2 regions of the Leifsonia sp. NPDC014704 genome follow, and region 1 is predicted to be linked to the other one. Evidence: predicted binding sites of a transcription regulator. Region 1 holds the regulator's gene; the other holds the start of a gene.
The links. Region 1 encodes HspR, which represses chaperone genes until heat shock. Its sites were predicted from a motif close to AAGTTGAGTCNNNNNGACTCAACTT; they were not measured.

Region 1 (3,398 bases):
GTTCGAGCCGTTGAGCGCTGATGTCGGTGCCGACGATGAAGCGAGCGCCGACGTGGCGGGCGACCGCGATGGCCATCAGGCCGATGGGACCGCATCCCGTGACCAGGACATCCTCGCCGACGACCGGGAAGGCGAGCGCGGTGTGGACGGCGTTGCCGAGCGGGTCGAACAGGGCGCCGACCTCCGGCTCGATGGCGCTGTGGTGCACCCAGACGTTCGTGGCGGGAAGGACGAGCTGCTCGGCGAAGGCGCCGTCGCGCTGCACTCCGACACCCTGGGTGCGGATGCACATCTGACGGCGGCCGGCTCGGCAGTTGCGGCAGGTGCCACAGACGATGTGCCCTTCGCCGGACACCAGGTCGCCGACCTCCACATCGCGGACCAGCGGTCCGACCTCGACGACCTCGCCGAAGAACTCGTGGCCGGGGATGAGCGGGGCCTTCACGGCCGACGCCGCCCAGTCGTCCCAGCGCTGGATGTGCAGGTCGGTGCCGCAGATGCCGGTGCGCAGAACGCGGATCCGGACATCCTCCGGACCCATCTCGGGCTCGGGGACATCCACCAGTTCGAGGCCGGGTCCGGCCTCGCTCTTGAACAGGGCTCTCATCGTCGCTTCCTCGTGGGAGTCGGTGTGCTTCATCGCTCGGCCGCCGGTGCGCCTTGTGGGCGCGGGCGGCCGAGCAAAAGCCTAGACCAGCCGTGGGACGGCGAGGGTTAGAGTTCAGCCATGAAGCGCGCGCTGATCGTGATCGACCTGCAGAACGAGTACGTCACCGGCAATTTGAAGATCTGCTACCCGGATCTGATGACATCCATCCCCAACATCGAGGTCGCGTGGGACGCGGCCGACGACCACGGGGTGCCGGTCGTCGTCGTGCAGCACATCGAGGACGAAGGGTCGCCGGTCTTCGCGCGCGGCTCGGACGGCGCCGCGCTGCACGAGACGATCATCGACCGCACGTCCGCGCACGTGGTGACCAAGGGGAGCGTCTCCGCGTTCCCCGGCACCGATCTTGAGAGCTGGCTGCGTGCGAACGCTGTCGACACGGTCACCATCGCCGGTTACATGACGCAGCACTGCTGCGCGGGGACGGCTCGGGATGCGTCCGAGCTCGGGTTCACCGTCGAGTTCCTGTCGGATGCCACGGGCACGCTCGACCTCGTCAACGAGGCCGGCGCCATCTCGGCGGACGCCCTCCACCGCAGCGTGCTGGTGACGATGCAGTCGGAGTTCGCCGCCGTCGCCACAACGGAGGAGTGGACGCTCGCGGTCGAGGCCGGTGACACGCTGCCGGTGTCGAACCTGTGGGACAGCACCGGCCACGCACGGCTCCCGGAGAAGCACGCCGAACTGCACAAGCTCATGCGCGAGGTGCGGGCCGGGATCGACGACGACATCGCCGCGACCGAGGCGCACAACATCCAGAACACCCTCTACGTAGGCCAGGGCGTCTCCTCGCTCTGACCCCGGCACCGAAGTGCACGTTGTGGCGGCTATTTCGGGGATTTAGCAGCCACGACGTGCACTTCGACGGAAGAGGTCAGCGCTCGAGGGGGCGCCAGACGACGAGCTGGTTGCTGCGGCGCACGCGGGTCCCGGCGCGCATCGAGACGACCTCGCCCTCGGAGCCGGCCGCGAAGACGCGGCGGCCGGGGCGGTTCAGGAGTTCGTCCGCGAGGGCGCTCTCCAGCTCCCGGACGCGGCCGCGGAGCTCCCCCACCTGGTCCTCCAGTTCGAGGATGCGGCGGATGCCCTCCAGGCTGACGCCCTCCGAGCCGAGGCGGGCGATCTCCTGCAGCTTCTCGATGTCGCGCATGGAGTAGCGGCGCGACTTGCCGGCCGTCCGGCTGGGGCTGACGAGTCCGAGCCGGTCGTACTGGCGGAGCGTCTGCGGGTGCATGCCCGCGAGCTCCGCCGCGATCGAGATCACGAAGACCTGGCTGTGCTCGTCCATCGTCAGCTCCGGGCCTTGGCCAGGATGTCGTCGCGCGGGTTCTCGTCGGGGAGCTTCGCGGCGAACGCCTCGAGCGCCTCCTTGGCGTCGGCGGACAGGTGCGACGGGACGGCGACCTGGACCACGGCGAGCAGGTCGCCGGTGCCCTTGCTGGTCTCGACGCCGCGCCCCTTGACGCGCAGCACGCGGCCGCTCGGGGTGCCCGGCGCCACACGCAGCTTGACGGGCTCGCCGCCGAGCGTCGGCACCTCGATGGTCGCGCCGAGCGCGGCCTCAGCGAAGGTGACCGGGACGTTGACGCGGAGGTTCAGGCCGTCGCGCTCGAAGACGGGGTGCTTGCGCACCGAGACGGTGAGCACGATGTCCCCCGCCTCCCCGCCGTCGGGGCTGGGCTGTCCCTTGCCTCGGAGCTTGATCTTCTGGCCGTCGGCCACACCGGCGGGGATCTTGACCTTGATGGGCTTGCCGTCGGACGCCTGCAGCGTGATGGTCTCGCCGCGCGTCGCGGTCACGAAGTCGATGGTGGTGTGTGCGGTCACGTCGCGGCCGCGCGTCGGGCCGCCGTAGCCGCGGAATCCGCCGGTCGTCGTGCCGAACCGGCCGTTGCCGAAGAGCCCGCCGAAGACGTCGTCGAAGTCGCCGCCGCCCTGCTGGAACCCCCCTCCTCCTGGAAAATACTGGCGCTGACCGCCCGCGCCGCCCTGGCCGAACATCCCGCCGAAGACGTCGTCGAAGCCGCCCTGGGCGCCGGACCCCGGCGCCGTGAACCGGGCACCGGTCCCCATGGCGCGGATCTGGTCGTACTCCTTGCGCTCCTCCGGATCGCTGAGCACCGAGTAGGCCTCGCTGATCTCCTTGAACTTCGCCTCCGCGGCGGCATCGCCGGGGTTGGAGTCGGGATGGTACTTGCGGGCGAGCTTGCGGTAGGTCTTCTTGAGGTCCGCCTCGCTGACGTCCTTGGAGACGCCAAGGACCTTGTAGAAGTCCTTGTCGAACCAGTCTTGGCTAGCCACGGGCGCCTCCTCTCAAGTCGTTGTCGGTGTTCGTGGATGAAGTCTGCATGAAAGATCGAGCGCGCACGGGCCGAGCGGAGCGGCGGGAACCGTTCCCCGCCGCTCCGCCATGCCGTGCGCCGTGTCGCCGGGTCAGGCCGGCACCGCGACGACGACCTTCGCCACCCGGACGGTGGTGGAGCCCAGCCGGTAGCCGGTCTCGACCACCTCGGCGACGGTGTCGGCCGTCACGCCGGGGGTGGGCTGCTGGAAGATCGCCTCGTGGATCTGCGGGTCGAAGGGCTCGCCCTTCTCGCCGTAGGGGGTGAGGCCGAGGCGCTCGACCGCGGTCCGGAGCTTCGCGGCGATGGTGAAGAAGGCGCTGCCCTCCCCCAGGTCGCCGTGCTTCTCCGCGCGCTCGAGGTCGTCGAGCACGGGGATGAGCCCCTTC
Region 2 (3,398 bases), on a different contig from region 1:
TCGACCGTCCGGCCCTGGCCGTCGGTGAGGCGGCCGTCGTCGAGCACCTGCAGCAGCAGGTTGAACACGTCCGGGTGGGCCTTCTCGATCTCGTCGAACAGCACCACCGAGTACGGGTTGCGGCGCACGCGCTCGGTCAGCTGACCGGCCTCGTCGTAGCCGACGTACCCGGGAGGGGCGCCGACCAGTCGCGCGACCGTGTGGCGCTCGCCGAACTCGCTCATGTCGAAGCGCAGCATCGCCTTCTCGTCGCCGAACAGCGACGATGCGAGCGACTTGGCCAGCTCCGTCTTGCCCACACCCGTCGGGCCGAGGAAGAGGAAGCTGCCGACCGGGCGGCGCTCGTCACCGAGGCCGGTGCGGTTGCGGCGGACGGCCTTCGCGACCGCGACGACCGCGTCGTCCTGACCGATCACGCGCTGGTGCAGCTCCGACTCGAGGCGCGCGAGGCGCTCGCGGTCGGCCTCGCCGATGCGCGACACCGGGATGCCGGTCGACCGGGACACGATGGCCGCGATCTCGGGCTCGCCGACGACGGCCTCGACCCGCGGGGCGGAACCGAGCTCGTCCAGCGAACGCTGCACGGCCTCGATCTCGTCACGCAGACGCGACGCCTCCTCGTAGTGCTCGGCCGCGACGGCGGAGTTCTTCTCGGACTCCAGCGTGGCCAGGCGCTCCATCAGAGCGGAGGTGTCGACGCGCTTGCCCAGCGACAGGCGCAGACGCGCTCCGGCCTGGTCGATCAGATCGATCGCCTTGTCGGGCAGGAAGCGGTCGGAGATATACCGGTCGGAGAGCTCGACGGCGGCGCGGATCGCGTCGGCCGTGTAGGTCACACCGTGGTGCTCCTCGTACGCGCCACGGAGGCCGTCGAGGATGAGGACCGCGTCCTCCACCGACGGCTCGCCGACGGTCACCGGCTGGAAGCGGCGCTCGAGTGCCGGGTCCTTCTCGATGCGGCGGTACTCCTTGAGCGTCGTCGCGCCGACCAGGTGCAGGTCGCCGCGGGCCAGGCGGGGCTTCAGGATGTTGCCCGCGTCCATCCCGCCGGACTCGCCGGACCCTCCGGCGCCAACCACGGTGTGCAGCTCGTCGATGAACACGATCAGCTCATCCTTGCCGTCGCTGATCTCGTCCATGAGCTTGGTGAGCCGCTCTTCGAAGTCGCCGCGGTACCGGGTCCCTGCGACCATTCCGGCGAGGTCGAGGGAGACGACCTTCTTGTCCTGCAGCTGCTCGGGCACGTCGCCGGAGACGATCGCGCGGGCGAGGCCCTCGACGATCGCGGTCTTGCCGACGCCGGCCTCACCGACCAGCACCGGGTTGTTCTTGGTGCGGCGGGAGAGGATCTCGACGGTCTGCTCGATCTCGTCCAGGCGTCCGATCACCGGGTCGAGCTTGCCGTCGCGGGCGAGCGCCGTCAGGTCGGTGCCGAACTGGTCGAGCATCGGGGTCTGCGAGTCGTCCTGCGCAGCGTCCGGGTCGCCGGGCTGACCGGCGCCGACGGTGGTGCTCTGACGCATCGCCTCGGTGAGGGCCTCCGGCGTGACGCCGGCGGCCTGCAGCACGCGGCCGGCCGGGGCGTCCCGCCCGATCACGAGCGCGAAGAAGACGTGCTCGGGGTCGATGTAGGTCGAGCCGGAGGCCTGAGCCACCTGGTACGCGTGGAAGAGGGCGCGCTGGAGCGGCCCGGTGATGGATGCGCCGTCCGCCTGGATCATGTCGCCCGGGGCGGGCAGGCGCGACTCGGCGGCTTCGGCGACACGGGAGGGGTCGACGCCGATGCGGCGCATGGCGTCGGCGGCCGGCTCCTGCTCGGCCATCACGCGCAGCACGTGCAGCGCGTCGAGCTCGCTGTGGCCGTGCTGAAGCGCGAACCGTCCGGCCTCCGCCAGGATCTCCTGGGTGCGCCGGCTGAGGAAGCGGCTGATGTCGATGGAGCGTGCGTTGCGCGCACGCTCACCCGCGAGGTACCGGGCGAGGAACTCGTCGAACGAGTTGGCGCCGTCACCGTCGGGAGTGAAGTTCTCAGGCACGTGTTCTCCTGTTTCTGAAAGTTGAGCCTTGTGCACTCAAGTCCAACGCAGGAGGGATGGCCTTATTCCCGTGTGCCCGATTTGGTCATGCCCGTAGGCACCCCGACGCGTCACTCACCCGAATCGAGGGCGTCGAGCGCGGCCACATCCTCCGCAGACAGCTCGAAGTCGACGTCGGCGTTCTCGCGGATGCGCTCGGGCGTCGTCGACTTCGGCAGCGGCAGGATGTCCTTCTGCAGCAGGTAGCGGATGCTCACCTGGGCGACTGACTTGCCGTACTTGTCGGCGATCTCCTTGATGTCGCCGTTGTCGAGCAGGCGCCCGGTCGCGAGCGGCGAGTACCCCTCGACGAGGATGTCGTGTTCCGTGCTGTACGCGGTCGTCTCGGGCTGAGTGTTCCCGACGAACCAGCGGATCTGGTTCGCGTGCGGCACCACCTCGGTCGCGTCGATCAGCGACTCGAGGTCGGCGACCTCGAAGTTGCTGACGCCGATCGAGCGGGTGCGGCCCTGCTCGTACAGCTCCTCGAAGACCTTCCACACCTCGATGTTCCCGGCCCGGTGGTCGCTGCCGATGGCGTTCCAGGGCCACGGCGCGTGGATGAGGTAGAGGTCGATCGGCCCGAGGTCCAGCAGCGCGGTCGACCGGTCGAAGGCGTGGCGTGCTCCCTCCGCATCCTTCACCTCGGCGGGGCACTTGGTGGTGATGAAGATCTCCTCGCGGGGGATACCGCTGTCGCGGACGGCACGGCCGACGCTGGCCTCGTTGCCGTAGGCGCGCGCCGTGTCGATGTGCCGGTAGCCCGCGTCGAGAGCGGTGCGGACCGAGTCGTAGGTCTCGGAGCCGTCCGGGATCTGCCAGGTGCCGAACCCGATCTTCGGGATGGTGACGCCGTTCGACAGCGTGAAGGTATCGGTGAGTGCGGGCATGCGTGGTTCCTCTCTCGGAAGGATGCGGTGCCGCACATCGTAGCCCGCGCGCGGGATCAGTCCACCGGCTCCGGGCTCCCGTTGCGCAGGTGCTCGTAGACGACACTGGTGCGCACGTCGGCGATCTCCCGCCGCTGCGTCAGTCGGTCGATCACGAAGGCGTACAGGCTCTCGTTGTCGGCGACGGCGACGTGGACGATGAAGTCCTCGTTGCCGCTCGTGACGAAGACGCCGAGGGTCTCCGGCAGGGACGCCACCCAGTCGCGGAACCCCTCGATGACCGGCCGGGACGGCGGGCGGATGCGCACAGCGATGAGCGCCTGCACCGGCCGGCCGATGGAGGCGAGGTCGACGTCGAGCACTGCTCCGCGGATGATGCCCTTCCGACGGAGCGCCCGCGTCCGTTCCAGCGCGGTGCTCGGCGAGACGCCGA

Region 2: the regulator HspR is predicted to act here: its motif matches at 2,055-2,079, upstream of ACF1AJ_RS07590 (ATP-dependent Clp protease ATP-binding subunit).

Annotation. Positions count from the first base shown of each region.
Region 1 covers NZ_JBIBYW010000002.1:893,635-897,032, reverse strand. Annotated here, with positions in the region: gene tdh (L-threonine 3-dehydrogenase) at 1-607, opposite strand, end outside; gene ACF1AJ_RS15800 (cysteine hydrolase family protein) at 728-1,465, shown strand; gene ACF1AJ_RS15795 (heat shock protein transcriptional repressor HspR) at 1,542-1,955, opposite strand; gene ACF1AJ_RS15790 (DnaJ C-terminal domain-containing protein) at 1,958-2,968, opposite strand; gene ACF1AJ_RS15785 (nucleotide exchange factor GrpE) at 3,101-3,398, opposite strand, start outside.
Region 2 covers NZ_JBIBYW010000001.1:1,553,508-1,556,905, forward strand. Annotated here, with positions in the region: gene ACF1AJ_RS07590 (ATP-dependent Clp protease ATP-binding subunit) at 1-2,036, opposite strand, end outside; gene ACF1AJ_RS07595 (aldo/keto reductase) at 2,147-2,965, opposite strand; gene ACF1AJ_RS07600 (Lrp/AsnC family transcriptional regulator) at 3,022-3,398, opposite strand, start outside.